One region of the Paraglaciecola sp. L3A3 genome, then DNA from elsewhere that is predicted to be linked to it. Evidence: predicted binding sites of a transcription regulator. Region 1 holds the regulator's gene; each other region holds the start of a gene.

Region 1 (7,993 bases):
TGCGATTGGTGATGATATGCCCGATATAGGAATGTTCCAACTTTCCGCATTAAATGTGTGTGTACAAGATGGACATCCAGTTGTAGCCAATAGTGCCCATTATGTTACCCGGACAAAAGGTGGATTTGGCGCTGTACGAGAATTGTGCGATTTAATTTTACTGGCCAATAACCAGCTGCAATTAATTCACGGCTCTAGTGTATGAATAGAGTCACTGTCTGTATCGGCTTATTGTTTATTCTCGCATTAGCTTTAAGCCTACCCGGCTGGTTACAAAAAGAAGAAATAATCCCCATTTCACAAACAGAAGAAGCTTGGATCCCAAATTATCAAGCCAAAAAAATGCGTAGCACTCTTTACGATAAAACCGGTAAAATCAATCATCAAGTTTTTGCAGAATATATGGAAAACTATGATTTATTAGGATTTACCCTCTTTAAGCAGCCTGAATATTTGCTATTTTCTCAAACCGAACATCCTTGGCAAGTCAATGCACAAGAAGGCACCTTATACGAAGACCAACGTTTACAATTCGAGAACGATGTCGAAATCAAGAGCTTAAATAAAGATGGTTATGTTCAAACCATACGTACCAGTTTTGTAGAAATAAATTTAATTGACAAAACCATGACCTCAGATCAGGCTGTAGAAATTATCGGTCCAAACTATGTCATTAACAGCAACGGCTTTACCGTTAGCCTTGAAACCCAAAAATACGAGTTACTAGATCATGTTAAAACCGTTTACCAGCCATCTTCTCAAGACTAAGTTAGTTCTTGCAATTTTAGTGTCGACATCAGCATTTGCCGGCAAGGAAGACTTTACTCAAACCATCAAAGTTGCCTCTAATTATCAAGAAGGTGATGGCATTAATAAGCAAGCTATATATCGTGGTAATGTTCAAATTAGCCAAGGCAGCCTTGTCGTGACCGCCGATGAAGTCAAAGTAGATGCCAGCCAAGGTGAGGGAAATGAAATATTCATTGCCACAGGCAATCCAGCAGAATATTCTCAGCAGCAGGAAGATGGTAGTAAAGTTACCGCCAAAGCTAAAGAAATCATGTACAGAAGAGATACTCGCTCTTTATCACTTAAAGGTGATGCACAAATCGAACAAAACTCCAGCAGTGTGAAAGGTAATTCGATTATGTTCAACATGGAGCTTGAACAAATCATTGCTCAAGGCAATAATCAAGAAAGTGGTCGGGTTATTACAATTTTCCAACCCGAATCTAAAAACAAAGTTAACAGCGTCAAACAACAGGGATCAAAACCTTAATGGCCGTATTAAAAGCCTCTCATTTAGCCAAGTCTTATAAATCACGACAAGTTGTTAGAGATGTCAGCTTAGAGGTATCCACAGGACAAATTGTTGGCTTGTTAGGGCCAAATGGTGCCGGAAAAACCACAACCTTTTATATGATTGTTGGCTTAGTCCCCCTTGATAAGGGTGAAATATATATTGATCAACAAGCTTTAACTTTACAACCCATGCATGTCCGAGCCCGACAAGGTATCGGTTATTTACCACAAGAAGCCTCTATTTTTAGAAAGCTCACTGTTTATCAGAATTTAATGGCTATATTGCAAACTCGCAAAGAGCTATCCAAAGAACAAAGAGAACAACAGGCTGACTCATTATTGGATGAGTTTAACATTAACCATATTCGCAACAGCTTAGGCATGAGCCTTTCTGGTGGAGAACGCCGCCGTGTAGAAATTGCTCGGGCACTGGCAGCAGATCCTGAGTTTATTCTACTTGACGAACCATTTGCAGGGGTCGACCCTATTTCAGTAAATGATATAAAAAAAATAATTCAACATTTACGAGACCGAGGGATAGGTGTATTAATTACTGACCATAACGTACGTGAAACCTTAGATGTATGCGAAAAAGCTTATATAGTAAGTCACGGTGAACTCATTGCATCTGGTACCTCAGAAGAAGTTTTAAGTGATCAACGTGTAAGAGATGTATACCTTGGTGAGCAATTCAGGCTATAGTTAGCCATAAATTGACTCGGCTGATATCAACAACGAATTAAACATAAATTAAACATAAGAAGTAAATGAAACCCTCTTTACAGTTAAAATTTAGCCAACAACTCACAATGACACCTCAGTTGCAGCAAGCGATTAAGCTCCTGCAACTGTCTACACTTGACTTACAAACAGAGATCCAAGAGGCACTTGATTCAAACCCTCTATTGGAAGTAGACGAGCAATTTGATAGTGCTGGTGATAAAGCTTTAGAAACCAATCATGATGCCAATGGCGCAAATGACGCTTCAGAGGTCAATGTCGACAATATTGACTCAGGCGATGCTTTACAAAACAACGATATTCCAGAAGACTTACCATTAGATAGCACTTGGGATGAATATTTAAGTGCTTCATCTGCCCCAGCGCCTTCACCTGTTAGCAGTTCTGGCCCGTCACATGATGACGACCAAATTTTCCAAGGTGAGACCACTGACAATATTCAAGACCATTTACTTTGGCAAGTGCGCCTGACCCATTTCAGCGATAACGATCAAGCCATAGCTATCGCCATTATTGATTCTATTGATGAAGGTGGTTATTTAACCATCAGCACAGAAGAAGTATTGGCCAGCATGGACGATGAAGAAATTGAGTTAGATGAAGTAGAAGTGGTACTTAAACGTATTCAAATGCTCGATCCAATCGGCTCTGGCGCCAGAAGCGCACAAGAATGCCTACTGATTCAATTAAAACAGTTTGCAGCTGAAACTCCATGGCTAGCAGAAGCCAAAATGTTAATTACCGACTATTGTGATCTGATTGGTAGTAAAGATTATCGTACCTTAATGCGTAAAACTCGTCTAAAAGAAGAAGAGTTACGAGAAGCCATGCGTTTACTACAAACGCTCAACCCTCGTCCGGGTACGGCTATCGTTACTGGAGAACCAGAATACGTTATTCCAGATGTATCGGTAAGCAAAAAAAATGGTCGCTGGGCCGTTGAACTTAACCCAGACAGTTTGCCAAAGCTGAACGTAAATCAGCAATATGCAGCCATGAGTAAAAGTGTCAAAAACAGTTCTGATAGCCAATTTATTCGTTCTCATTTACAAGAAGCCAAATGGTTTATTAAAAGTGTTGAGAGTCGGAACGAAACCTTATTAAAAGTATCTAATTGTATAGTACAACAACAAATGGGATTTTTTGAACACGGTCCCGAAATGATGAAACCTATGGTGTTAAATGATGTGGCAGAAATGGTGGACATGCACGAATCGACTATTTCACGAGTAACCACGCAAAAGTATATGCATACACCTAGAGGTATTTTTGAACTTAAATATTTTTTCTCAAGCCATGTAGCAACAGATGCGGGCGGAGAATGTTCATCAACAGCCATTAGAGCGTTGATCAAAAAGCTGGTCGCAGCTGAAAAGCCAAGTAAACCTTTAAGCGACAGCAAAATTGCACAATTGTTGGCCGACCAAGGTATACAAGTGGCCAGGCGAACAATAGCAAAATACCGGGAATCATTATTGATACCCCCGTCTAACCAACGTAAGAGCCTATTATAGGCGAATTTTAGAAGGAAGAGGCGATATGCAAATTAACCTTACTGGTCATCATGTAGATATTACAGATTCTTTGAGAGACTATGTCGACACTAAATTCACCAAGTTAGAACGACATTTTGATCATATCAACAATGTGCACGTAATTTTAAATGTAGAAAAGCTTAGTCAAAAAGCCGAAGCTACATTACACCTCAGTGGAACGGAGGTGTTCGCAACATCTGAGCATGCAGATATGTATGCAGCAATAGATGGCTTAATCGATAAACTTGATAGACAAGTGATTAGGCATAAGGAAAAAGTCAAACGCCATTAACTATAGAATCCCATAATGGAAATTAAAGACATTCTTCACCCTGACTGCACTTTATGTGCAGTTCAGGGCACTAGTAAAAAAAGAGTACTTGAACTCATTAGCCAAACGGCGTCTCAAGTGATTAGCAACATAGATCAAGCAACCATACTGGCCAGTTTAACCGGCAGAGAAAAAATGGGTAGCACTGGGATTGGCAATGGTATCGCCCTCCCCCATGGTAGATTAAAAGATCTAGAAAATGTCTTAGCCATAGTGGTCACCAGTGAAACACCTATTCCCTATGATGCTATTGACAATCAACCTGTAGATATTTTTATTGCTATTTTAGTGCCAGAAGAAAAAGCATCCGAACACTTAGGTACTTTATCTGCGATTGCCCAAAAATTAACGAACAAAGATACATTACATAGAATTCGCAGTGCAAAAACTAATCAAGAACTATTTGAGGTTATGAGCTAAATGAAACTCATCATTATCAGCGGACGATCAGGCTCAGGTAAATCTGTAGTATTACGAGCATTGGAAGATCTCGGTTACTATTGTGTAGACAATATCCCAGTTAACTTGTTGCCCACTCTGACCCACACAGTGGTAGATGAATACGATCAAGTGGCAGTAAGTATCGACGTAAGAAACTTACCGAAAGACACTAACGAGCTAGTGGAAATTCTCGATTATTTACCTTCTACATGGAATCTAACCATACTTTATCTAGATGCCAGTGATGATATTTTGATTAAACGTTTTAGTGAAACTAGACGTTTACACCCACTGTCTAAACAAAATAAATCGTTGTCTGATGCGATCCAAGCTGAAAGTAAATTATTAGCCCCTATTGCCGAACGGGCTGACCTTTATTTAGATACCGATCAGTTATCAGTTCACCAATTAGCTGAAATAGTACGTGAAAGGATTTTGGGTAAAAAAAGTTCTAGATTAGTATTAGTGTTTGAATCATTTGGTTTTAAATATGGCATTCCCAAAGACGCAGATTACGTATTTGACGCCCGCTTTTTACCTAACCCGCACTGGGAGCCAGATCTCAAACAATTAACAGGTCTCGACAGTCCTGTACAAATATTCTTAGGTTCACAACCTATAGTGACTAAATTTATTTGGCAAATTCAAAATTTAATTTCTACTTGGTTACCCCACTTAGAAAGAAACAATCGTAGTTACGTGACCATAGCAATAGGCTGTACAGGCGGCCAACATAGATCTGTCTATGTCACCGAAATCCTAGCTAAAACGTTTAGTGACTCACATCCAGATGTACAAATTCGCCACCGCGAACTAAATAGGTAAACTATGCCAAGGATTGAAAAAACACTGCTTATTGTCAATAAGCTAGGGTTGCACGCCCGAGCAGCAACACAATTAGTAAAATTAACCACTCAATTTGATGCTGAAATCACCTTATATCAAGGCGATAAACAAGCCTCTGCCAATAGTGTGTTAGGCCTAATGATGTTAGAAAGCCACCAAGGTGAAGAAGTTAAAGTCGTCAGTGAAGGCAAAGATGCCCAAGCAGCCTTGGACGCGGTAGAAAGCCTGATTGTTGATAAGTTTAATGAGGAAGAATAAGAATCTTTAATGTGCTTCGCACACCAAGCATGACTTCGTCACTTATAAGCTGCGCATACTTTTGCTTTTTAACAAAAACTTCAGAAAATTTGTACTGACCTACAGCCGACTATCGATTAAACTATGGGCGTGTATCCAATGCGCTATCATCATTTCATCTTTCTATTAATTGGGTAAATATTTGTAATTCATGCCAGAGACCTTCAAAACTAAAAGCACAAAAAGCCAACTTCATGCTATCGATGATGCACTAGCAGATGATAATACAGGGCTAGTAAAAGACATGCTGCAACAACTGCAGCCTTGTGACATTGCTTTGCTTTTGGAATCAAGTCGTAGCCGTAGTCGTTTAATTTTATGGCCACTAATTGAACCTGATTTATATAGTGATGTATTAGAAGAATTATCTGAAGATGTCCGTAATGGCATCATAGATACAATGTTGCCGGAGAAAATCACAGACGCCCTCGAAGAGATGGACACTGATGATTTGGTGGAAACACTCAGCACTCTACCCGAATCAGTTTCTCAGGATTTACTGGCAACCATGGACGAACAGGACAGGCAAAGAGCCGAATTAGGCTTATCTTATGGTGAGGAAACCGCTGGTTTCATCATGAATACAGATACCATTACCCTTCGTCATAAAATTAATGTTGACGTAATTCTGCGTTATCTACGGCTAAAAGGTGATATGCCTGAACATACAGATACTTTGTATGTAGTAGACAGTGAAGATAAATTAATGGGTGGTGTGGCCATTACTAGATTAATCACGGCCGCTCCTGACACCCCCGTTGAATCTTTAATTAAAGACTCGATTTCAATTCCCGTAGACATGGAAGATGGTGAAGTAGCCAATTTATTTGAACGATATAATTGGTTATCAGCACCAGTAGTCGACAAAAATAATCACTTGTTAGGCCGGATCACCATAGATGATGTGGTTGATATTATCCGTGAAGACGCCGAACACTCCATGATGAGTATGGCCGGTTTAGATGACGAAGAAGACACCTTTGCCCCCGTAGTTAAAAGTACTCAGCGACGTAGTTTATGGTTAGGCGTCAACTTATTTACTGCACTAATGGCTGCAGCAGTCAGCGATTTATTTGAAACAACACTAAGTGAATTAGCAGTATTAGCAATCCTTAATACAATCGTACCTAGTATGGGCGGTGCCGCCGGTAATCAGACCCTCACTTTAGTGATACGCGGTATGGCTTTAGGTCATGTAACGGCTCGTAATGCGAGATGGTTAATTAGTAAAGAATTAGCCATTGGTATCTTAAATGGCATCATTTGGTCGGTGTTAATTGCCACTGTAATTGCCTTATGGAAACAAGATTTTATGTTAGGTGCTGTCATTGCTTTCGCCATGATGATTAATATGGTGGCTGCAGGTTTAGCAGGGGCAAGTTTACCCATGATCATGCGTAAGTTAAACATTGACCCAGCACTAGCAGGAAGTGTTATCTTAACCACTATTACTGACGTGGTTGGCATATTTGCCTTTTTAGGTACAGCAACCTGGTTGTTATTGTAATTTTGCGCTCTCTAGATACTTTTAGTTATAGCTTAATTGCCCTATTTGCTTTTGCTGCGAATTCGGTCTTGTGCCGTTTAGCTCTAGCCGTTGAAGAAGTCGATCCCATCAGCTTTACTGCCATTAGATTGATCTCTGCGGCTGCGATTTTATTTTTTATAGTGGTCGCCAAAACACCTAGTCAATTTAATTCAATCAGGCACTATGGAAGCCGTGCTGGAGCATTTTATTTGCTCATTTACGCAGCTGGATTTTCTTTTGCTTATCTAACAGTCAGCACAGCAACAGGGGCCTTAGCTTTATTTGCCAGCGTTCAATTTACTATGTTGTTTAAAGGCTGGTTGGCCGGACATAAATTAAACCGCTACGAATTAACTGGCATATTATTATCGTTAATCGGCTTTATTTATTTTGTTTATCCTGAGTTAGAAAAACCTAGCATCATTGGCTGTTTATTGATGATTGCAGCAGGTATTGCTTGGGGGTTTTACAGTTTGATCGGAGCTAAATCCACTGAACCTCTTAAAGACACATTAGGCAACTTTGTACGTTTGCTGCCTATTTCAATATTGTGTTTAATCGCTGTCTATATATTTAATGATTCAACTATCAGCTGGCTTGGTTTAACTTACACTTTAGGCTCAGGTATTTTAGCTTCGGGCCTAGGTTATAGTCTTTGGTATCATGTATTACCAAGCCTAAAACCCAGTGTTGCAGCAGTTAGTCAACTATCTGTTCCCATTTGGGCTGCACTGGGTGGCGTATTATTTGTTAATGAAGCCATAGGCTGGCATTTAACCCTATCTAGTGGGTTAATTTTAGGTGGAATCTGCATAGTATTGTTAACTCGCACTAATCCCCCTAAAAAGCAGTAATCATTGAATTTTCATCATTTTTTTAGCGTAACCTTCACCTAATAAGAGCATACTATCATTATCAAAATGCCACCTGTCCATGGCTGTAAGGTTTTTTGCACTGACAAAATCAGTAAAC
Region 2 (7,993 bases), 2.3 Mb from region 1:
CAAAATCTTGATTTGAATCAGATCCAAATTGAAGCTCGGCTTTAGTACCAGCGGCAATAGCGGCAACTTCTGATTTTGTGGTGGCAACTTGTTGCATCATTCTAGTTACTTCCTTTAATTCTAAAACAGAAGTTTAACTCACTGTTTTAAAAGATTATTTTTTTAACAGTTGTTATTTTTAGTATACAGACCAACTCACCATAAATAACAAAGTTAGATTTATTTAGTTCTCCTTAGTGAACAGAGCAAAGACCATTCCAACTTATATAAAATTTACTTACGGATGAATTTTTGTAAGGAAAGTTCATCCAACATCATTTGTTCTTTTTTATCTTCTAGTTTTTGTGCAGCTACAGCTTGTTTGTCAATTAACATATCTACTGCTTTGCGTTTTCTTTGTTGCTGTAACCATTGAGATTTACGTTGTTCAGCCACCAACAGAGCCTGATTTAAATGCTGCATTTGCAGCTCACAAGCCTTATCTAATTTACCAATAAATTGTTGGTGCTGATTAAAAGTTTGACTGCCGACCCCTTGCTTGGCTTTTAGTTGAGCTTGGCGTAAATAATCTAACCGGTAATTTTCTAAACCAGATAATTTTTGTTTATTTTCCTGAGCAAAATTCTGCGCAATTTGAAAATCTTGCCCTAGTTTTTGTTCTTTTTGTCGCTCCCAGTCAGCCACTAGTTGTAATTGAGAATTTGCCATAATATTAACCTGGGCCTAGTCCACCACTAAGAGTTGTCATAGCAGCTTCACTTTGTTCAAAATCTAAAATTTGGTTCATACCCTGCTGTAAGAATGCATTGATAGCGGGTTCAGCATTAATAGCTAAATCTAACCTTGGGTCGGTTCCTTTGGTATAAGCGCCAATATTGATTAAATCCTTATTTCTTTGGTAATTTGAATAAACTTGACGAATACGCCTAGCACTTTGCATATGCTGTTCAGATACCACCATAGGCATAACTCGGCTGATAGAAGCTTCTACATCAATTGCTGGATAGTGTCCTGAATCGGCTAAGGTTCTGGATAAAACAATATGCCCATCCAAAATGGCTCGTGCGGCATCAGCGATTGGATCTTGTAAATCATCGCCTTCAGTTAACACAGTATAAAATGCCGTAATTGAGCCTTGATTTTCGTTGCCATTACCAGCTCGTTCTACTAAAGCAGGTAATCTTGCAAACACAGATGGTGGATAACCTTTGGTAGCAGGAGGTTCACCCACGGCTAAAGCTATTTCACGCTGGGCCATGGCATATCGAGTCAGAGAATCAATTAACAATAAAACGTTTAATCCTTGATCCCTAAAATACTCCGCAATAGTGACCGCCGTTTCACAACCTTTTAAACGCATAAGGGGTGATGTATCAGCAGGTGCCGCTACAACTACAGACTTTTTGCGTTCTTCCTCACCCAATATATCTTGAATAAACTCTTTTACTTCTCGTCCCCGCTCACCGACTAGCCCAACTACCACAACGTCGGCCTTTGTTCCTCTAGTCATCATGCCCATCAAGACACTTTTCCCCACTCCAGAACCAGCAAATAAGCCCATACGTTGGCCTGTACCTACTGTCACCATAGAGTTAATCGCTCGTACCCCAACATCTAAGGATTCGGTAATAGCTTTTCGGGTTAAGGGATTCATAGGTGGCCGAGTTAAGGGGACTCGTTTTTCTGCTTTAACTGGGCCTAAGCCATCAAGAGGTTGGCCATTACCATCAACAACTCGGCCTAATAATTCCATTCCAACCGCTAGACCTTGTTCACGATTAAGTGGTTGCACACGAGAGCCAGGCACTATACCTTTGACGGCTTCAGTTGGCATTAAATATGTAATATCTTCGGCAAACCCCACCACTTCAGCCTCAATTTCTCCATCAACGGTTTGCACTAAACATTGACTACCTACAGGCATTTGGCAACCGACAGCTTCAAGGGTAAGACCAATACCGCGCACTAATTTACCACTAGCAACAATAGGAGAATGGGGCACTTGATCTTTTAAGCTTTTGATCCGTTCTAGTAAAGACGTTGACATAAACTATTCGTCCGCCTGGCCAACGTGAGCCAAACCTTGCTCTAATAAAAATTTATCTAATACATCCTTCACCCTTCGTTCGACTGTGATATCCACTGCGTTAGATCGAGTCACTAATTCACATCCTCCGGTAGATAATTCAGGGGCTTCGACTAATTGCCAATTATGCTTATTGATCTCTTCTTCAGTAAAATGATTTTTGACTAATAGAATGTCATCTGGATTCAGATGTATTTGATAGAATTTCTCTTGGATGGGTAGCGCTTTTAAACCTTCTCTTAAGGCCTGAAAGATCAGATCCGAATTAGTTTTCACTTCACTACGAATTACGGAACGAGCCAAACTTACTGCTAACAACACGAGTTCTTGTTCAAGTGCTTGCTCAACCTTTGCCACTGGATTTTGCAAACTGTCTATTAGTCCAACCCAAGTTGCTAAGTGTTGTTTTATATGTTCTTCACCCGATAAGAAGCCTTGTGCGGTACCTTCTTCTATTCCTTCAGCGAGTCCTGCTTCTTTACCTTCAGCAAAACCTTGTTGGTATCCTTGCTCTTTTCCTTCACTTTCGCCAAGAGCAAAACCTTCAGCATGGGCAGCAGAGCGAATGGCTTCTATTTCTTCCGCTGTTGGTGGTAATATTTCAATTTCTTCTTCGGGAGGTTCGTATTTCCAATTAGGCCGACGATTAAATGCATTGGTTGTGTTTTCGTCTTCAGGCTTTTTATCCTCTCCAAGATAAGGTGGCTCCCATTGTTTTATTTCATCACTTTCTTGTTCAACTGTCATAATAACCACCTACCGCCAAGTTTAGCTATTTTACAAGAATTCATCACCGCCACCGCCGCCTAACATAATCTCTCCAGAGTCAGCTAAACGTCTAGCAACAGATAAAATTTCTTTCTGCGCAGTTTCTACTTCACTAATACGCACAGGTCCCATGGCCTCAAGATCATCCAGCAACATATCGGCAGCTCGTTTTGACATATTTTTAGTGATTTTATTTTTCAGGTCATCTTCGGCACCTTTGATTGCTTTAAGTAAGGCATCTTGTTGGACTTCTCGTAAAATGGCTTGAATGGCTCTATCGTCCACGTCAGCTAAATTGTCAAAGACAAACATTAAATCTTGGATTTGCTGACTCATTTCTTCATCTTGCTCACGAATAGCATCCATTAACTGACCTTCAATATTGGTATCTAAATAGTTCATTATGTCTGCAGCAGATTTCAACCCACCCATTTTGGCAGCTTGAGTACCAGCTTGACCGGCAAATTGTTTCTCCATTATTTCGTTTAATTCTTGTAAAGCTGCCGGTTGAACTTCTTCTAAGTTAGCCACTCGCATCATAAGGTCTAAACGTACTTTTTCGGGGAACTGGCTAAGGATTTCAGCTGACTGTTCAGCCTCCAAATACGACATTACTATGGTTTGTATCTGTGGATGCTCATTGCGAATAATACTAGCCACTTGTTTAGAATCCATCCATTTCAACGAATCTAAACCTTTCGCGCCTGAGCCCATCAGAATTTGGTCAATTAAGTTGGCAGCTTTATCTTCACCTAAGGCTGAAGTCAGTGCACGTCTAACAAAGTCAGTGCTTTGGAAACCTATGGTGCTGTAATTTTGAATCTCTTCAATAAAATGTTTATGCACAGCAGTAATTTTAGGCTGTGTCATATCATCAATTTGGGCCATTGCTTGACCTAATTTTTGTACTTGCTTAGGCTCTAGATGTTTTAGGATCTGCGCAGCATCGTCTTCTGTTAAACTCAATAACAAAATAGCTGCTTTATCGACGCCTTCTAACTTACTGACGTCATATCCTGATTCTTCTTTTTGCTCTTCTTCAGCCACAACTTAGCCCTTAATCCACTGATTTAAAATTGAACCTAGATTAATCATCTAACAACATCCAATTTTTCACTACTTGGGATGATAATTCTGGTTCATTTGCCACTAAGGCACGTACCGCTTTTAATACATCTTCGTCTTTATGAAGATCTGGCAACATAAAAGTACCATCTGCTGCAAAGCCTACTTGCGACTCATCAAATTCCTCAGCTAATAAACTAATAGTTTCATCGCCTAAATCTAATCCTTCGTCTGCATCATCTTCATTAACTTTTATTTCGTCAGGATAAATCAACTTGCGAACCATAGGTCTGACAACAAATAAAATCAATAATGAGATAATGAAAAGCCCACCACCTAACTTGAGCATAGGTAAAAAGGTAGGATCTTCCCAGAATGGTAAATCTTCAACCACCACATCATCAAGGCGACTAAAGGGAATACTCACCACTTCAAGGGAATCGCCGCGAGTCACATCAAAACCAATCCCACCTTGTAATAGTCGACGAATATCTAAAAGTTCAGCTTGGGTTCTTGGCGTAGAGGTAACAGAACCATCTTCAGCTACAGAATTAATATAGTCTAGTCCAACTGATACGCTTAAACGACGGATCACACCAACTTGTTGTTTAGTATGACTGAAAGTGGTGTCTAATTCGTAATTTCGAGTTTCTTCTTTATGGCTACGACCCGGTGTTGATTGAGTCGTATTGCTATTTGCCACTTCAGGAATATTTGAATCAAGCGGCGGCTGATTAGTTAATGCCCCAGGAATCCCTGCTATCACACCACCGATACTATTATCTTCTACTGTCATTTCGCTTCTGACTGCAGGTAAATCAGGATTATAGCTACGCTGGGTTTGTTCAACGGAGGTGAAATCCATAGTGACATCTGCTTGAGCAGTATATTTTCCTAATCCCAAAACAGGGATCAAAATTGAGTCAATTTTTTCTATATATTCTTGTTCACGTTTTTTCTCTATTTCGTATTCTTTACGCGAACGTGCCGCTTCAGCACCTTGAGACCCCGAATTTAATAAACGTCCATTGCTGTTAGTAACAGTCACTCGATCTGGTTCAAGTCCTTGTACCGCAGAAGCAACTATATCTATTATTGAATTTACTTCTTCGCTGGTGATGATAGCTCCACGTCTAGGTGTAATAACCACAGTAGCGCTTGCTTGCTTTTCTCTTCGAGCAAAAACATTTTCTTTAGGTAGAGCTAATAATACTTTAGCTCTTGAAATGGCACTTATTTCTTCAATAGTACTAGCAACTTGTTGCTCTCGAGCATGTTTTAACCGTTCTTTTTCAACTCGCTGGCTGACCCCAAACCCCATATCTTGCATGATAATATCAGCACCAGCAGATTCAGTTTGGTTTAAACCTTGTCTAGCTAAACCTAACTTAATGTTTTGATATTCATCGCTCGCCACCTTGATTGTGTTACCTTCAAGTACATAATCTATTTGCGCTTGATCAAGATAATCAAGAGTTTCAATTAACTCTTGCGTTTCCATAGTCGCCAAAGGACGATAATCAGGCTCCTGCGCCCACATTAAAATAAATACGGCAATGGCTACACAAATGACTAAAGCGACAACTAAGGTCACCTGACGAATAAAATCAGTATTTCCCACCGAGTCCATAAACCCTGGTTTTTGTTCTGCTGTTGAATCGTCAGAATACATATCAGTATTCATGTCAGATACAGCTAACTCTGTACTCGCTGCTTCAGCCACTTTTTAGCTCCTAAACCGGCATGTTCATGATTTGTTTGTAAGCTTCCAATACTTTATTTCTAACTTGTATTGTTGCTTCGAAGGCGATGCTTGATTTTTCTTTAGCAACCATGACATCAGCCAAACTTAAACTCTTATCACCCATTTCAAAGGCAATTGCTTTGTCTTTTGCTTCAAGTTGCATACTATTTACGGTATCAAGTGCATTACCTAATAAATCTGCAAAGTTTTGCGAGGAAGGATTCCCTTGAATAGCTTCAGGCGTCCCAAAATCCATTTTGCTTTGAGCGGCCATACTTTGCATTTCTTGGTAAAGAGACTGTGCTTTTATATCCATGACATACCCCGGTAACTAGTAACTTTAAATTGCGAATTAATACAAGTAAAAGCAAAGTAAATGCCAAATTATCATAAAGTGACAAATATAAAAATAAACCATAAATATCAATGACTTAAAAACCAAAAAAGATAGAATGGAGCGTCATAATATTGACAAACAACCAATAAAGCAGATAAAAAAAGTCGCCTTAACTGGCGACTAAAGGGAGAGTGATGGTGACGCTATATAAAAATTAATGGACTCATTAGGCAGGTAATTCAATACCTACTTCACGCATTTTTGCTAATTTATATCTTAGAGTACGTGGACTAATACCTAAACGCTCAGCAACATCTTTTCTACGACCTTTGCAACTTTGCAAAGTATCCAGAATAATTTGATGTTCTTGCTGACGTAATTCTGAGCCTAGTTTACTGCTATCTTCTTCCACTATTTGCGAATCACCTATAGCTGGTGATGAGGAAACCTCTTGTTCGATCATCAAATCAATCGCATCAATTTGTTGACCATCAGCTAAAATAAGCGCTCGCTGAATAACATTTTCTAACTCTCGCACATTACCAGGCCAGCTGTGTTGCAATAACTTACTACGACCAGCCGCTGTCAGTTTTGGGATAACACTGCCTTGTTTTTGGCAATGGCGTTCGATTAAATGCTCTGCTAAAGGAACTATGTCACCCGCTCGTTTATCCAGTGGTAACCAAGTTAAAGGGAATACATTTAGGCGATAATATAAATCTTCTCTGAATTCACCCGCCTCAACAGTTTGTTTAATATTGCGGTTACTGGTTGCTACAACACGTACATCTAAAGAAATAGTTTTACGACTACCTAAGCGCTCAACTTCTTTTTCTTGTAACACACGTAATAACTTGGCTTGTAAACTTAGGTCCATTTCACTGATTTCATCCAGTAAAATAGTGCCACCTTGAGCTTGTTCAAATTTACCTGGGCAGGCTTGTAAAGCACCGGTAAATGCACCTTTGTCGTAACCAAATAAGGTAGCTTCTAGCATATTTTCTGGGATCGCAGCACAATTTATCGCCACAAATGGTTTTTCATTTCTGGGTGATTGATCATGGATAAATCTAGCTAACACTTCTTTACCAGATCCACTAGGGCCCAAGACCATAACGGACGCATCAGAGCGAGCTACTTTTTTAGCTAAATCTAATAATTGAATACTACTAGGATCATCTACAATTGGCGTTCTTGATTCTACTTTTTGCGCAGGCGCATAACGTCCAACAAGGTTTAATAACACTTCAGGGGCAAAAGGTTTCGACAAATAATCAGTAGCGCCATCTCGCATAGCTTGTACAGCATCGTCAATAGTGGCATAGGCGGTCATGAGCAATATTGGTAAATTGGGGTATTTGGTTTTAATATTCTTCAGCAGTAATAAACCACTCATACCACCCATTTGAATATCACTTACCACTAAATCAATATTTTGTTCAGATAGTTTAATTAATGCCTGCTCACCACTGTCAGCTTCTACTACATGATAATTGCCCAACAATAGTGTATCCACTAAAGCTTCTCGCAACCCTGCATCATCTTCAACTATTAAAATTTTGGCTTGAGTCATTTTCTAGCTCCTCGCCGCATCGGCTGTATATTTTTGAGAATTGTTAGCGTAGACAACATCTTTCTCGCTAGAATTATGTTGATTGAAAGTGGGTAAACAAATGGTAAAACTTGCGCCACCATCAGCAGTATTCGACACTTTTACTTTGCCTTGGTGTGATTGAGCCACGCCTTTCACTACGGCTAATCCTAAACCAGTACCGTTACTTTTAGTGGTATAAAATGGTTCAAACACTTGCTCCCTAACCACTTCACTCACACCAGGTCCATTATCAGAAACTGATAAGTTTACCCAATCAGGTTTAGTAGTATCTAAATTTGCAGCTAGTGTAATAACAGCATTATCAGGGATAACTTCTAGGGCGTTGTGGATCAGATTTTGTATGGCTCCACACAGTGCAGTTTTATTACCTAAAATAAC
Region 3 (7,993 bases), 400 kb from region 1:
ATTATTATTAATCAAATCATCAAGTTCTGACCCAAAATTAGAATTAGTTAAGGATAAGCTCCACAACTGTTGGGCAAACGCATCTAAATCAGGATATGCTGCGTTTGTTGCCTCAGAATAATAAGCATTATAAACGACGGGATAATTTATGCCCAGCGTTCCATGATATTTAGCATTCAAGTACATTGCCACCATTTGAAAATGAACGTTATCTTGGCTTCCGGTTAGCACTTCATAAAATGTGTCAGTAATACTTGAAGCAGTAAATACTGAATTGAAAGCTACATTATCTGCTCGATGGGATCCACGGCGGCCATTATTCCTTGTAGGATGTAGTCTTTGTTTCCAAAAACCGTGAGATAATAATGCAATAGGAGCAACACTGGTACTGGGTATATTATTTGAACCATGCCCAGATGCCACAACCGAACCCGCAATTGTTGCCCATGCAGAACGACCCGGTATTGATGCGATAACGGCACCTGCTGACGCCCGTTTTAAAAACGTACGACGTTGTTTTGTGTTGTTAGAAACCGAAGATTCTATTCCTTTTGGATTATCAAGACTCATAACAATTCCTTAAATTAAATTCTTTTCACTAATTCCATAGAATAAAGCAAGTATTAGACCACTTCATAACCAATTGAAAAACAAGGATAAATAAATAGTTAAAAACTAGGTATGTAAAAATTAATGACACTATATACTTTATACCGTCATTTTACCTTTAGGTTCTTACCTTTAGCAAGTTCAATTAAGTATTTAACTGGGATTGCATAACTGATAGCTGATGGTTTTTCTAACACCGATTCTTTACTTTCTTTAACAAATACTTTATTCAAAATGCCCAAAACTTCGCCACTATGAGCATCATAGAGTGGGCTGCCACTGTTGCCCGGATAAGCTGTAATATCCAGTTGATAAATCATAAACTTTTTATCCAGCCTCTTTAACATGTTGATTGACAACTGGCTAGAATGCGCTGTGGGTATCACATCGGGTGTAGTGGCTGCCACTATTCCTCTGTGAGTTGCTGGATATAAACCTAGTACCGCGCCAATAGGAAATCCTGTTAACAATACATCAGTACCATCATCTACATAATGTGAGTCTGCTAATTTTAACGGAGTTAATGGGCTGGGTAACTTTAAAATTGCTAAATCATGTTCACGATCTTTGGCAATGATTTCTACTCTGGCTATTTTAGGTTTTCTTCCTGTTCCTGAAAAAACGATATGATATTGTACTTTCTGCGGATCTAATGGCTTATCGATTACATGGTAATTTGTCGCCACTAGAGAACCATCACCAAAAACAAAACCTGTGCCATGTAATTGATGTGTTTGCACTCCTAATGCATCATATAGTCCCACACCTACAACTGAGGGTTTCACTTGGGCAACGACTTTGGTTATCGAATGAGCATTAACAGTCGATACAAACATTAACGCAATAAGCCCTGTAACTATAATTTTTTTTAATATCATTGATTTTTAAATACTGTTCCAACGGTGGATATGAGTATAATCACATACACAATGTATATCGGCCATTTAATTATAAGTTTCTCATCAATGATTTAAACTAACAAATACCTCAGTAGATATTAACAATATCAACTAAATAAAAAGGGTTAGACAACTTCACGCCCCAAGATGTCAAAAAATTTTACACATACAAAAATAGGCCTGACTGGCAGAGAAATAACTGAATATTTTTTCCCGCAGATATTTGGGTTGGGAAACCCATCATCAACACAAGTTGATAATCTCCCAAACACTTATATTCACATTTCAACAATTGGCAGAACAAACACATTAATTGGCTAAAACAATAGTTGAGGTTAACATCAAAAACATTGTGGATTAATATAAAGATTGATACACCTAATGTATAGATATTACAGTAAAAAGGGATTTAGGTAATGTTATCTGATATAGCTAATTTTATTAGTTCACCACTGGTGCATACGCCATTACTATTTGTATTTTTTAGAATATTAGTTACTTTTAACGTATTGCCAAAAACGTGTAAATGGTTATCTTTGCTACCCATTTTTTGGCTGTATGTTTGTTCCTTAACCTACCCAAGTGCACTGATGATTAAGCACTTAGAAGATCAATATGACGTAGTTTCACTAGACTCCAACAAATGGAAACAAACGGATGGCATAGTAGTATTGGCGTGTTATTACTTTGAGGATGATGAGCTCCCATTTGTTTCCCATTGGCCTAATTGCTCACTACAACGTAATTTACACGCCAGTTTAATGTATAAAAAGTACCCACTTCCTATTTATCTAGCAGGAGCAGTTTTAGGCCAAAACCAAAAAAAATCGATAGCCGAGCGCAATAAGTCATTCTTCGAAATTCTAGGCGTTAAAAGTCAGGATATAATCACCGCATCACAAGGCAGAAATACTCAGGCGGAAGCTGTGGCTCTAGCACCTTTATTGAAAGGTAAACGCATTTCTTTAGTGACGTCAGCTAGCCATATGCCAAGAGCTGTGCAATATTTTGAAGAACAAGGTCTTGAAGTTGTACCAATCCCTGTGGAGCACATGAGTAATAGAAAAATTGAACCCATGTTAGGTTTGCCCAACGCTCGAAGCTTATATAGAAGTGAGAGAGCCATACATGAATATTTAGGTTTAATTTATCAGAATTATCTACGTTAAATTGCAATGGCATCAATAATTTCGTAATAATAACCAACTATAACGATTAAGATATAAAGATAGAGGCTGACATTAAGTGAATAAAATTGTACCAATATTTTCTGGAGGAGGGACTCGATTATCCGCGCATATTGGTATTTTGGATGCATTAAACCAGCTAAATGTGAGCTTTGATCATATAGTTGGAGTATCTGGCGGTTCGATAGTCGCTTCTTTATATTGCTCGGGGATGCCTTTAGAGCAAATCAAAGAATTAGCAATAGAAACTGATTTCAAGAAATTTAAAGGCTTCAGCCTGCTTACCTTATTATTACAAGGGGGACTCAGTAATGGTGATAAATTTGAAGCATGGATAGACAACAAGCTCGGTGGCAAAACATTTTCTCAAATATCACACCACTTAAATATTTTAGCCACAGATGTGAATGGCGGTGGGCCGGTAACCTTTAATAAAAAAAATTCACCACACTTAAAAGTATCAAAAGCAGTTAGGTTTTCGATGTCGATCCCTCTATTTTTTAGTTTTCAATCTTATAAAGAACATATTTTAGTTGATGGCGCCATTTTATCAGAAGACGCGCTATATCAAGATTGGGCTGATGATGGTACGCAAGTCATTTGTTTCAGATTAAAAAGTGATCAAGTGGCAGATAAAAAATTTAAAAAAAGTTGGTTGCCTATAAAACAATATGTGATGATGCTTGTTAGAACTTTTATGACAGCAATGTCTAGAGAGTACGTACATGACCAATACTGGAAAAATACCATAGTTGTAAATACTGGCAAATTATCTCCTGTAGATTTTAATATGACGGTCCAGCAGAAAGAAGACTTATATTTGGCAGGTTATCAAACAGCACTAGAATTTGTACCTAACCGAATGGAAAGAGATCGAGATACTAATAAAGTATCCTAAGGGAATATGAAGTGAAAAAACTTAGAAAATATGCAAATAAACCATTCATTGGTCCTATTATAAAAAAAATTATTAATTTTGAAGTCAGTCGGCAAGCTAACAAAATTTCAGCTCACTTTTCTGAATATTTAAGTCCAGTCCTAGCATTAGAACCATCACTACAAACCGAAGCTTATAAAATTCGTCATGAAGTCTATTGCCGAGAATTAAAATTTGAGGAAATGAAGCCAAGTGGTTTAGAAATCGATGATTTTGATAGTCACTCAACCCATTGCTTAATTCAACATATGCCTACAGGTGAATACGCGGGTACAGTTCGAATTGTAAAGTCAGCAAATGAAAGCCAATTATTGCCTATCGAAAAGTACTGTATGAGTTCGATAGACGAAGATAATGTTCATCCAAATGATTTTCCAAGAGAAGAAATTTGTGAAATATCTCGACTAGCAGTCCCAGCCCAATTCAGAAAACGTCAAACAGATAAGTTTAAAGGCTCAGCCACAGGTGTAATTAACCAAACAGTCTATTCTGAAAAAGAACTCAGGTGTTTTCCATTTATTGCGGTAGGTCTTTATCTTTCAGTCGCATCAATTTGTTTACGCCAAGGGATAAAGCATTGCTTTGTTATGATGGAACCAAGACTTGCACGGAGTTTACGCTTTGTTGGTATTCCTTTTGAACAAGTAGGGCCCGTTGTGGAGTACCATGGAAAAAGAGCACCATATTATATAAGTAGACATCTGTTGATGAATGGCCTAAGTCCAGGTTTTAAAAGTATGCTTAAAAACATAGATAAAAAAATTGAAGCACAGTACAAATCAACACAGCCAAAGGTTTAAAGATCTGTCAGAAAAATTTACATTCCATGTAACTCATTTTCGGGAAAAAAAATCAACCACTTGTTTTTAAACAACTTTTTAAAACTGGCACAAAGAATGCTTTAGGTATTATGATTCAGAAATTCTCCATAACAAGGAAATGCAAAATATGAAAAATTTAATAAGTAAAACAAAATTACTATCTGCTAGTTTAGTGCTTGCGATGGGTGTTGCCGGCAGCGCGACTGCAGCAACAGTTACTTTTGGTGGGCAAGCAGCGACTGATGGCTCTGCAAAAACAAGTAACAAAATTGACGCAAGCAACATAATAACTGATGTAACTCAAGGTTATTTCGTTGAGACTTTTGATATTGCTACTGAAGTTCCAGCTTTTTCTGGCATTCCTGGCACTCAAAATACGGCTTACAATGTTACTACACCGGTAAATGCTACCGATGCAGCGGATAATGGTGCTAACCCAAGTGCAGGTTGTGCAGTTAATTCGCCACTAGCCCTTACTCAAAGCGCTCCAGGCGTAGTAAATGTAAGAAAAGGCTCTGTTACTAGTGTTGCAGCAGCTCCTGCTAATGATACAACATGTTACGCTTATACCACTCCACAAACAGCTGGCGCACAACCTAGTTATGTAGATATCGATTATAGTAGCTTTTTAACATCAATCGGTGGTTTGGTTCCAAACTTAGCTGGTTCTAGTATTAACTATCTTGGTTTTTACTGGGGTTCTGCAGATATATATAATTCATTTGAATTTTACTCAGATGATACCTTGTTAAAAACAATAACTGGTCAAGAATTATTCGATGAACTTGGTGGAACTTCAGGTGACCAAGTAGATGATAGAACAAATGTTTACGTTAACATCGACTTTACTATTGCTGAATCATTCAACAAATTTCGCGTACTGACCTCTGGTGTTGCCGGTGAATTTGATAATATCGTAATTGGATTAGATAAACGTCCAGACATTCAAGTTCCAGCTCCTACTGGTTTAGCTCTATTAGGTTTAGGCTTATTAGGTCTAGGTTTTGGAAGAAGATTAAAAAAATAAGTAACATTAAAGTTTACTTAAAAAGAGCGATTTATAATCGCTCTTTTTTTTGCGTTATTATTTATCACTATTAATAATTATCCTCCTATATACTTATTTTTTTAACAAACCATTCAATCTTTCAATTTTAATCTGATAAAGTACGAGCAATTCGTATCACGCAGGTCAAGATAAGTGAGACAAAAATGGATATAGTTAATACTCTTAAAAAAAATCTAGACTCAGACTTGGTCACTATTTTATGTGAAAAACAAGCAAGCGGTCAGTATGGAAAAACTACATTTGCTACACCAGAATCGCTTTATGCTGCAATTGTTGTAAAAGCACCTAATGCTTTACCAGATATTCTAAAATTAGCAAACGAAATAGGATTTCACCTTGTTCCTCTGAGCAGTGGTAATAATTGGGGTTATGGCTCAATTCCCAAACAAAAATTAACTAAACCATTGATTATATTAGATCTGGGACAGTTAAAAAAAATAACCCCAACTTCTAAAGAATTAGGTCTGATTACCTTACAGCCGGGTGTGACTCAGCAAGAGCTATATGATTATTTAAAACAAAATAATTGGGATTATATGGTTCCTGTCACTGGCGCGGGCCCTTCATGTAGCATATTAAGTAATGCCCTTGAGCGAGGCTACGGCATCACCCCAAGAACAGACCATTTCATGGCAGTAAACGCTCTGAAAGCCTATTTACCTCATCCTGAACTATGTCACACACAATATAATTCCGCTGTATCAGAGTTAGATCAATCAAAAGATGACTTCATAGACAAAACATATAAGTGGGGTTTAGGGCCCTATTTAGACGGACTATTTACCCAGAGTAATTTAGCCGTAGTGACTGAGGTGACAATAAGATTAGCTCCCAAACCAGTATACTTTAGCTCTTTTTACCTGCAGATATTTAATAACGATAACTTTCAAGACTCGGTTTTGCTGATCAGAGAATTTTTGAAAGATTTCGAAACAATTACTGGCTCTATTAATTTAATGGATCGAAATCGACTTATTTCCATGACTGCACAAAATCCTAATGGCACTGATAAACATACCAATATGACACAAGAACAAGTTATCCAGCTTGCAAACAATAAACGTTTACCAGAATGGATGATAGTAGGGTCACTCTATGGCACAAAAACAATTGTAAATAGTGCGAAGAAGGAATTTAAGAAGAGAGCAAAAAAAATCGGAAAAGTGTATTTTTCAGACAGCTTGCTATTAAAACTAGCGACAACTTTAGCTAAAGTGCCCTTACCATCACTATCAGCAATTGATAACATAAAAAGCCAGTTATTATCTTTGCAGCAGGGACAAGAGATAATGTTAGGCAAACCTAACCAAGTAGCGCTGCCACTCGCATACTGGCGTAATCCAAGAGTCGAACCGAACAAAAATAATGCACTATCTCCTGCACAAGATGAATGCGGGCTGTTATGGTATGCCCCTTTAATTCCTATGCTCCCGGAAAAGCTAGCTGAATTTGTAAAGTTTGTTAAATTAACAACGCCCAAATACGGCATAGAACCTCTAATTACCTTTACCAATTTAAAACACGATTGTATTGATTCAACAGTTCCCATCGTTTTTGATTTACACAATAGTGAGGCCAAAAAATCAGCTCACAACTGCTTGGATGAATTAATTTCCGAAGGAAAAAAACGAGGGTTTGTTCCTTATAGGATGGATGTAGTGCAACAACAGAAGCTTGATCCAAATCAATTATTTTGGAAAACAGTCAATTTACTTAAAGAAACAATTGATCCGAATAACGTAATCTCACCTGGTAGATACGCACCTTCAGCAAATGATTAAGTAATGGGAATTTGTAAAAATAAGTATGATTTTTTATAAACAACTGTAATAGAATGAGTTTACATAAGTCGAAGAACGAAAAATTTAAGATATGTTTTCTCATAAGTAATTGGGTAATATAGTTTTTACTAATGGAGTTAGAATGCGTCAGAAGTTAATCAGTTTATTATTGGCTTTATCAGTCATACCGCTTATAGGATGTAATAAAAAAACAGAGCAGGAGTATATTGAATCCGCTAGAGTTAGTTACATTAATCATGATATTAATTCTGCAATTTTAGCTCTTAAAAATGCGATTATTATTGAGCCATCAAACTTCAATACTAGAGTGAAAATTGGTCATTTTTACTTCGAAAAAAGTTTATACGAAGAAGCTGAAAAAGAGTTGAGAAAAGCCCTAGAACTCGGTGCGCCTGCAGACTTAGTCATCCCCCCACTAAGCAGAACAATATTTTACCAAAATGACTTTTTCCGAGTGATTAATTTAACAAAAGACTTTAAAACAGACGATAAAGCGATATTGAGCTCCGTTAATTTATTCAATTATTTATCTAAATTTAAGACAGAAGAAAATGTTGAACAGATCGAAATAGGATATTTAGAAAATGATGATCAACTTATAGCAAGAGCATACCAATCACTGGCCATTGGAAACTTAAAGCAAAGTGAAGAAATAATAAATACTTTTCA
Region 4 (7,993 bases), 2.2 Mb from region 1:
GATGTTGGTTATATCGGTGGTGATGGACAAAGTGTCTCTGGTGTGGTGATTAACGATGAAACCGTACAAGAGCTTAACATCACTATAGAAACAGAAGCTGGCGAAATAGTCAGAACCATAAATGCCGGAACGCAAGCTCCTGGCAATATTCAGTTTAATTGGGATGGCACAGATAATAAAGGCAATCAAATGCCGGTCGGCAATTATGTGATTAAAGCCCAAGGTAAAATAGGTGACGAGTCACAGTTGATCCCAACAGCGGTAAATCGACATGTAGACAGTGTTAGTTTGGCTGCAAGTAGCCAAGGTATTATTCTTAATTTGAATGGTAACGTCAGTGTCACACTTGACGATGTTATTCAAATCGGTGGTTAACAGGAGAAATAAGTATGTCTTTTAATATTGCGTTAAGTGGCGTGTCAGCAGCCCAAAAAGACCTAGATACAACGGCAAACAACATTGCAAATGTCAATACTGTGGGCTTTAAAGAATCTCGTGCTGAGTTCGGCGATGTGTATGCTCAGTCTCTTTTGGCTAGTGGAAAAACTAAAGTGGGTGATGGCGTTATTACGCAAGAGGTTGCTCAACAGTTTACTCAAGGTAGTTTGCAATTTACAAATAACTCATTGGACTTAGCGATTACCGGTAATGGATTTTTTGGTACTGTTCCCGAACTGGATTCTCGTGATTTTTCTTTTACTCGTGCTGGACAGTTTAAGCTCAATTCAGAAAATTTTGTGGTCAATTCAAATGGTGACCATTTATTAGGTTTTCCTGTTAATTCTGATGGTACTTCATCTTCTGTCGCTTTAAGTACCACTGAACCGGTGCGAATTCCTGACTCTTCTGGCTCACCAACTCCTACTTCTGAAGTTCAAATAAAAATGAACTTGCCTGCAGGATCTGATGCTAAAGACCCAGACTTGTTTGATCCAGAAGACCCATTGACATATAACGCGGCTACGTCGGTGACTGTATTTGATACCTTGGGTGATAGTCATGTGATGACTTATTATTTCGTAAAAGATTTAAACGCTGCTTCTGCAACGCCACAAAGAAATGAATGGTTAGGCATTACATATGTAGATGATCAACCTCTTAATACTGAGGGAGATACCATCGGTTCTATCCCAACGACCGGTGATAATGTTGTTGGCGAAACCTCATTAGGTGCAGCTAATGGAATTGCCGCTTATAGAATGACCTTTAGTTCAGGAGGTGATTTTGAATCTATACAAAATGCTGATGGCACCAGTGTTGCCACTGGAGATGTTGTTTCTGAGGCTTTAGGAGCATCTATCTTGACGAATGGTTCTGATCCTTCTCAAACTATCATCACTAACTTTAATTTAGACTCCATTAATGCAACAGCCAATGAGCCTACTCAATACGCTTCTAGTTTTGAAGTGACGTCATTAGAACAAGATGGATTAGCTGTAGGTCGATTAACGGGGATTGAAATTGGAGCTGATGGTTTAGTTCGGGCTACGTATTCGAATGGTACATCTGAGCCTATTATACGTGTGGCGTTAATACGTTTTGCTAATGACCAAGGGCTAAACCAACAAAGCAGCACCCAATGGCAAGAAAGTATTTTATCTGGCGAAGCATTAGCTGGTGAAGCTACTACTGGGACCTTTGGCGATATTAACTCTTCAGCCCTAGAACAAGCGAATGTCAATCTTACTACAGAATTAATTGATATGATTATCGCTCAACGAAACTTCCAAGCTAACTCCCGAGCGTTAGAAATCAATAACCAATTAAATCAAACAGTATTGAATATACGTTAATCATTGATTGAGGTACTTTCAACCCATAAAAAAGGCTGCATTTCGCAGCCTTTTTTATGGGTTGAAATGCAGAAAAAGCAGTGGATAGTGGGTAGGAGATAGCAGGAGCAAAAAACACACTGCAGAATAGCGCAGACTGAGCAGAAAAACTAAAGCGTGTCACAGAGTTACACTGAGAAGAGCCATTACATTATTAAAATCAAAAGCCGATCACAGAGGCTTCGCTACACAGAGAAAAGCCAACAGCAGATCCTAGTAAATAGGGGATAGGAAATAGTTAAAAAAATCAGTTCAAGAGTAAAATTATCACCGACCTCAAAGTCCGTGATTCCTGCATGTTGTTAGCAGGGATCCATTGAAGGTAGCCGCGAATGACGAGATACGAGCCGCGGGGAAAATATAAAGGCAGATCCTAGTAAATAGGAGGTATCACTCGACCACAAAGTCCGTGATTCCTGCATGTCGTTAGCAATAAACCATTGAAGGCAAGCGCGAGATACGAGTAACGAAAAAAGTAACCGCAGATTCGATATTCTAGTGTCTTGTCACTGTTCAATCTTTTACTCCTAAATATCTCCTAGGATCTACCGCCTTTTTACTGCTTTTATCTCGCCCCTCGATATTCGCAACTTTCTGTTCATGGCACCTTAATTGCATTTATTTAACTAAGTCCCATAAATGTCAAGAATCAGTCATGGATAAAATGCTTTACATTGCCGCTAGTGGTGCCAAACAAGATTTAATTGGTACTTCTGTGCGGGCGAATAACTTAGCAAATACTCAAACTGTTGGTTTTAAAGCTTTGCTTGAACAGTCTCGTGCCATGCCTGCTTTTGGAGAAGGATTACCAACCCGCGTTTTTTCTATGACTGAAAGTCCAGTCAATAATTATGCTGGTGGCTCTATGATAAAAACAGATCGAAAGCTTGATTTAGCTGTTCAAGGTGATGGTTGGTTTTCGGTACAAGATGCTAATGGCAATGAAGCCTATAGTCGAAATGGCAGCATGCAAATTGGTGCCAATGGTGAGCTGAAAGACTCTCACGGTAACACTATGGTAGGTGATGGGGGTCCTATATTTTTACCTATACCTCTCTCAGAACTTGATATCGCTACAGACGGTACTTTGTCGGTTCGGCCTCAAGGTGCGCCTGAAACCATCTTAGAAGAAGTGGGTAGATTAAAACTAGTTAATCCAGACGTCCGCAACATGGTAAGGGGGGAGGACGGACTCTTTCGATTAAAAGATGGTGAACAAGCAGACGCTGATGCTTTAGTCAATATACATAGCGGTATGTTGGAAGGAAGTAATGTCAATCCAGTAGATGAAATGGTCAGTATGATCGGTCTGCAACGACATTATGAAATGCAAGTTAAATTAATGAAACAAGCTGAGACATTGGATCAACGTGGTAACCAATTACTCAGAATTATTTAGATTAATGTAAAAAACAGAATTTTAGGAGGCACCCATGCATCCAGCATTGTGGATAAGTAAAACAGGTTTAGATGCTGCACAAACAGATGTCGCAGTGATTTCGAATAACTTAGCGAATGCTAGTACTGTTGGCTTTAAGAAAGACCGAGCGATTTTTGAAGACTTGCTGTACCAAAATATTAATCAGCCTGGTGGTCGCTCCTCTGCTGATACTGAGTTGCCTTCAGGTTTAATGGTGGGAGCAGGTAGTAAAGTGGTTGCCACCCAAAAATCTCATACTCAAGGCAATATGTTAACCACAGAAAATTCTTTGGACATGTTGGTAAATGGTCGAGGATTTTTTGAAGTATTACAGCCAGACGGCACCATTGCTTATACCCGTAATGGTCAATTCACTTTAAATGATCAAGGCCAAGTTGTGACTCCTGGAGCTGGATTCTTATTGCAGCCAGAGATCACAGTACCTGAAGATGCACAACAAATAACTGTATCCCAAGACGGTGAAGTATCTGTGACTATAAACGGTGAAGCTGAACCGCAAGTGTTAGGACAAATCACTATATCTGATTTTATCAATGCCACGGGTTTACAACCTATCGGGCAAAATCTGTATGTTGAATCTGCAGTAAGTGGAGCGCCCATTCAAGGGGTGCCAGGTTTACAAGGTTTAGGTTCAGTTGTGCAAGGGGCTCTAGAAACGTCCAATGTGAATGTAACCGAGGAGCTAGTCAACCTTATCGAAAGCCAACGTTTGTATGAGATGAACTCGAAAGTTATTTCGGCAGTGGATTCTATGTTAGGCCAGGTTATCCAACAACTATAGTGAGAGAGTGATTGTGATGAGTCTGTCAATGTTGCTAAAAATGTATGTTTTGGGTCTAGGCTTATGTTTGTTGACTGCTTGTCAGTCTACAGGTTCTAAAACCCCTTTGCCTAATGATCCATTTTACGCACCTATATTGTCTGAAGAGCCAGAACAAAAGATTGTTGATGATGGTTCTATATTTCAAGCTGACATGGCGAATAGCCTCTATTCTGATGTGAAAGCCAGACGAGTAGGCGATATTATTTCAGTTACCTTACGAGAAAGTACTCAGGCTACAAAATCAGCTGGTTCCAGTAACTCAAGAGAAACAGGAATGGATTTAAGTCCTATTCTTGGTTTAGGTGGTAATGCGTTAAATATTGGTAATCAGTCGATCCAGCTGGGGATTGATTCGTCCAAAGACTTCACTGGCGACTCGTCAGCGAATCAAAGTAATAATTTGTTCGGTAGTATTTCGGTCACTGTGGTTAAAGTGTTACCCAATCAGAATTTATTAGTCCGTGGTGAAAAATGGTTAACCCTAAATAACGGTGATGAATACATTCGTTTAACTGGAGTGGTTCGCCCTGCAGATGTTAGCCCTACTAATGAAATCACCTCGACCAAGATTGCTAATGCACGCATTCAATATAGTGGTACAGGTGAATTTGCATCCGCTCAAAAAGAAGGTTGGTTAAGCAGCTTTTTTTCCTCTGAATACTGGCCTTTGTAGCTAGGAGATTATGATGAAATTTACAATCAGTTTAATGGTGTTAACTAGTTTATTGCTTAGTCCATTCTCTTCAGCACAAAGAATTAAAGATTTAGCTAGAGTACAAGGTGTGAGAAGTAACCAATTAGTGGGATATGGTCTAGTGGTCGGTTTGCCGGGTACCGGCGAACAAAGTCCGTTTACGGAACAAAGTTTCCGCACTATGTTATCAAATTTTGGCATTAGTTTAGATAGTGGTCTCAAACCAAAGATTAAAAATGTGGCTGCTGTAGCTGTACATGCAGAATTACCTCCTTTTATTAAACCAGGTCAGACAATCGATGTCACAGTGTCTTCGGTTGGCGAGGCTGCCAGTTTACAAGGTGGTACTTTGATCCAGACCTTTCTGAAAGGCTTAGACGGTAAAGTTTATGCCATAGCTCAAGGGAGCTTAGTGGTGAGTGGTTTTGGTGCCGAAGGGGGAGATGGCTCTAAAATTGTGGTGAATACGCCTACAGTGGGTCGTATTGCTAATGGCGCTCTTGTAGAGCGTTCAGTGCCGAGTGGATTTATGCAAGAAGACTATTTAACCCTTAACTTGAATAACCCTGATTTTTCTACAGCTCAAATATTGGCTGACACTATCAATCGTCGTTTGGGCGCCGATCCAGCTAAAGGATATGTGATAGCTACACCTATCGATGCAGCTTCAGTGCGAGTAACAGCACCCAGAGAAGTAGGGCAAAGAGTAGGATTTTTAGCCACATTAGAAAATTTTGAATTTACCCCAGCAAGAGCTGCTGCTCGAGTGGTAATCAACAGCCGTTCTGGCACGATCGTGATTGGCCAAGATGTCAGATTATTACCTGCAGCTATTACTCATGGTGGGTTAACTGTGACGATTGCAGAAAATCAAACCGTCACTCAACCCAATGCATTAGCAGAAGGTGAAACAGTGGTGACTACCCAATCCATAGTGGATGTGAATCTAGATGATACTCGTATTTTCAAGTTTGACCCAGGTGTCACACTCGATGAACTAGTTCGTGCGGTAAACGAGGTAGGTGCTGCTCCAGGAGATTTAATGGCCATTTTAGAAGCCTTACGTGAAGCGGGTGCTTTGCAAGGCGAACTAGTCGTTATCTAGGATCCCTATGGAAAATTCAATTAGCAACCAAAGCCAACTAGAGTTATCTAGAAATGCCAATGACATCAAAGGATTAGATATCCTTCGTCAAGCAGCTCAAAGCGGTGATAAAGGAGCATTAGAAGAAGCAGCTAAGCAGTTTGAAGGTATCTTTGTGCAAATGATGCTGAAGTCTATGCGTAAAGCACAAGATGTAATGGAAGATAAGGACAGTCCATTTAACTCTGATCAAGTAAAGTTTTATCGTGACATGCATGATAAACAGCTTGCTGATGATTTGTCTCACAATGGCAGTATTGGCTTAGCCGATATTATCGTTCGACAACTAGGTCAGTTAGGCGATGGATACATGCCAGCTGGTGTGATCCGTAACGATGGAAATTTGTCGAGTATAAATCGACAAGCTATTAAAAGTACTCAATCAGCTCAAGAAAATGTGTTGTCAGAAAAAGAAATCCAAACATTTTCATCTTTTAAATCTGCGGCCTTTACTGATGCTCAAGCTTTTGTTGAACAATTATATCCTGCAGCTCAGCAAGCTGCTGAAAAATTAGGTGTCGATCCTAAAGCTATCTTAGCTCAAGCCGCAGTAGAAACTGGTTGGGGACAATATATGATCCATACCACTGACGGTAAAAACTCACACAATTTATTCGGTATTAAAGCTGATAAACGTTGGCAAGGTGACAGAGCAATTGTTGATACTCTAGAAGTGGACAAGGGCATAGCTAAAACACAAAAGGCGCCATTTAGAGTGTATGAAAATTTTGCTGATTCAATGAATGATTATGTAAGTTTTGTGCAGCAGAACCCACGTTATCAACAAGCTTTGAAAAATAATAAAGATCCTCAAGAATATTTTTCTGAATTGCAAAAAGCCGGCTATGCCACAGATCCTGATTATGCCAAGAAAGTCATATCAGTACTTGAAGGTGAACGTTTGCAGAGTTTATTGCCATGAAAATAGTCCAGTTGATTGTCTATTGGGAGACTAGCCATGATTGCAGATAATACAGGTACTACTCGAAACGCGAGTTTGATGTCTATTGCCACTAGTGGTGTGAATGCCAGTAATGAGTTGCTTAGAACCACAGGCCATAATATCGCGAATGTGAATACAGAAGGTTATGTACGAGAACGTACCTCTTTCGAAAGCCAAGTCACGGGGGGGGTAGGGCAGGGCACGACTGAACGGGTTATCAATGTTTTTGCACAAAATCAGCTTAGAAGAGACACCACCCAATTAAGTGAACACGAAAATTTTTATAATAAAACTACCATTTTAGATAATGTATTTGCCAGCGAAGCAAATAGTATCTCTAAAAGTATGAGTAGTTTTTTTGCCTCCATGCAAACGGCAAGTGATGACCCTACTAGTATTGCAGCTCGCCAATTAGTATTAGGAGAAGCAGAATCACTGATCGGCCAAATAGGCACAATTTCAGGTTTTTTAACAGAAAAAGAAAGAGAACTAAATATTGAAGTGACGGCCAATATCAATAAGGTTAATAGCTTAATTAAATCTATTGCTGAATTGAATGAAGCTGTTCGTGTTAACCAATCTAGTAATATATTTGATGAACCTGGTACCTTAAAAAACCAACGTGATAGCGCCATTCTTGAATTATCTAGTTTGTTGTCTATAGAAGTGCGAAATGATCCTAAAGATACGGGAGGCTTGTTAGTTAATCTTAGTTCGGGTGAATCTTTGGTTTTACAAGATGGCTCAATGAACTTGTTTCAAGTGAATAACGACGCAGACCTTAATTACAAATCTTTGCAGTTAACCAGTAATGGTAAACCTACAACGTTAAACCTAAGAGAAACCAATTTAGGTGGTGCGATAGGTGGATTATTTCGTTACAGAGATGAAGTTTTAGAAACTAGTCGCAGAGAGTTAGGTCAAGTCGCGATGGCCGTTACCGAGTCGTTAAATAATCAAAACCGATTGGGTATGGATTATGATGGTCAACTTGGCGGAGACATATTTAAACTGCCCGATATTATTGGTTTAGAACATCCTGATAATGTGGGGGTAAATGGTACTGTCACTGGCCGCATTACCCAAGGTGAAGCTGGAAAAATTACCAGTGCTGAT

Evidence for each region. The regulator sigma-54, encoded in region 1, starts transcription at its own class of promoters, with help from an activator protein. The targets are predictions, from matches to a motif close to GTTGGCACGNNNNTNGNNT.
Region 2: a site for sigma-54 is predicted at 6,029-6,047, ahead of fliE (flagellar hook-basal body complex protein FliE). Genes of this name have one in related genera too.
Region 3: a site for sigma-54 is predicted at 4,516-4,534, ahead of GQR87_RS17655 (PEP-CTERM sorting domain-containing protein). Genes of this name have one in related genera too.
Region 4: a site for sigma-54 is predicted at 2,432-2,450, ahead of GQR87_RS06525 (flagellar basal body rod protein FlgF). Genes of this name have one in related genera too.

The regions. Positions count from the first base shown of each region.
Region 1 is NZ_CP047023.1:4,629,661-4,637,653, forward strand. Features, by position in the region: gene kdsC (3-deoxy-manno-octulosonate-8-phosphatase KdsC) at 1-205, shown strand, start outside; gene lptC (LPS export ABC transporter periplasmic protein LptC) at 202-768, shown strand; gene lptA (lipopolysaccharide transport periplasmic protein LptA) at 731-1,279, shown strand; gene lptB (LPS export ABC transporter ATP-binding protein) at 1,279-2,004, shown strand; gene GQR87_RS19125 (RNA polymerase factor sigma-54) at 2,070-3,557, shown strand; gene hpf (ribosome hibernation promoting factor) at 3,583-3,870, shown strand; gene ptsN (PTS IIA-like nitrogen regulatory protein PtsN) at 3,886-4,329, shown strand; gene rapZ (RNase adapter RapZ) at 4,330-5,175, shown strand; gene GQR87_RS19145 (HPr family phosphocarrier protein) at 5,179-5,454, shown strand; gene mgtE (magnesium transporter) at 5,645-7,000, shown strand; gene GQR87_RS19155 (DMT family transporter) at 7,003-7,875, shown strand; gene GQR87_RS19160 (sialate O-acetylesterase) at 7,876-7,993, opposite strand, start outside.
Region 2 is NZ_CP047023.1:1,610,549-1,618,541, reverse strand. Features, by position in the region: gene GQR87_RS06775 (flagellar hook-length control protein FliK) at 1-100, opposite strand, end outside; gene fliJ (flagellar export protein FliJ) at 274-708, opposite strand; gene fliI (flagellar protein export ATPase FliI) at 713-2,047, opposite strand; gene fliH (flagellar assembly protein FliH) at 2,051-2,833, opposite strand; gene fliG (flagellar motor switch protein FliG) at 2,864-3,901, opposite strand; gene fliF (flagellar basal-body MS-ring/collar protein FliF) at 3,942-5,642, opposite strand; gene fliE (flagellar hook-basal body complex protein FliE) at 5,653-5,979, opposite strand; gene GQR87_RS06740 (sigma-54 dependent transcriptional regulator) at 6,227-7,573, opposite strand; gene GQR87_RS06735 (PAS domain-containing sensor histidine kinase) at 7,577-7,993, opposite strand, start outside.
Region 3 is NZ_CP047023.1:4,233,128-4,241,120, forward strand. Features, by position in the region: gene GQR87_RS17630 (hypothetical protein) at 1-570, opposite strand, end outside; gene GQR87_RS17635 (serine protease) at 717-1,445, opposite strand; gene GQR87_RS17640 (YdcF family protein) at 1,925-2,677, shown strand; gene GQR87_RS17645 (patatin-like phospholipase family protein) at 2,754-3,593, shown strand; gene GQR87_RS17650 (PEP-CTERM/exosortase system-associated acyltransferase) at 3,605-4,432, shown strand; gene GQR87_RS17655 (PEP-CTERM sorting domain-containing protein) at 4,581-5,480, shown strand; gene GQR87_RS17660 (FAD-binding oxidoreductase) at 5,666-7,303, shown strand; gene prsT (XrtA/PEP-CTERM system TPR-repeat protein PrsT) at 7,446-7,993, shown strand, end outside.
Region 4 is NZ_CP047023.1:1,562,363-1,570,355, forward strand. Features, by position in the region: gene GQR87_RS06515 (flagellar hook assembly protein FlgD) at 1-375, shown strand, start outside; gene flgE (flagellar hook protein FlgE) at 390-1,793, shown strand; gene GQR87_RS06525 (flagellar basal body rod protein FlgF) at 2,488-3,231, shown strand; gene flgG (flagellar basal-body rod protein FlgG) at 3,266-4,054, shown strand; gene flgH (flagellar basal body L-ring protein FlgH) at 4,071-4,769, shown strand; gene GQR87_RS06540 (flagellar basal body P-ring protein FlgI) at 4,783-5,895, shown strand; gene flgJ (flagellar assembly peptidoglycan hydrolase FlgJ) at 5,903-6,856, shown strand; gene GQR87_RS06550 (flagellar basal body rod C-terminal domain-containing protein) at 6,893-7,993, shown strand, end outside.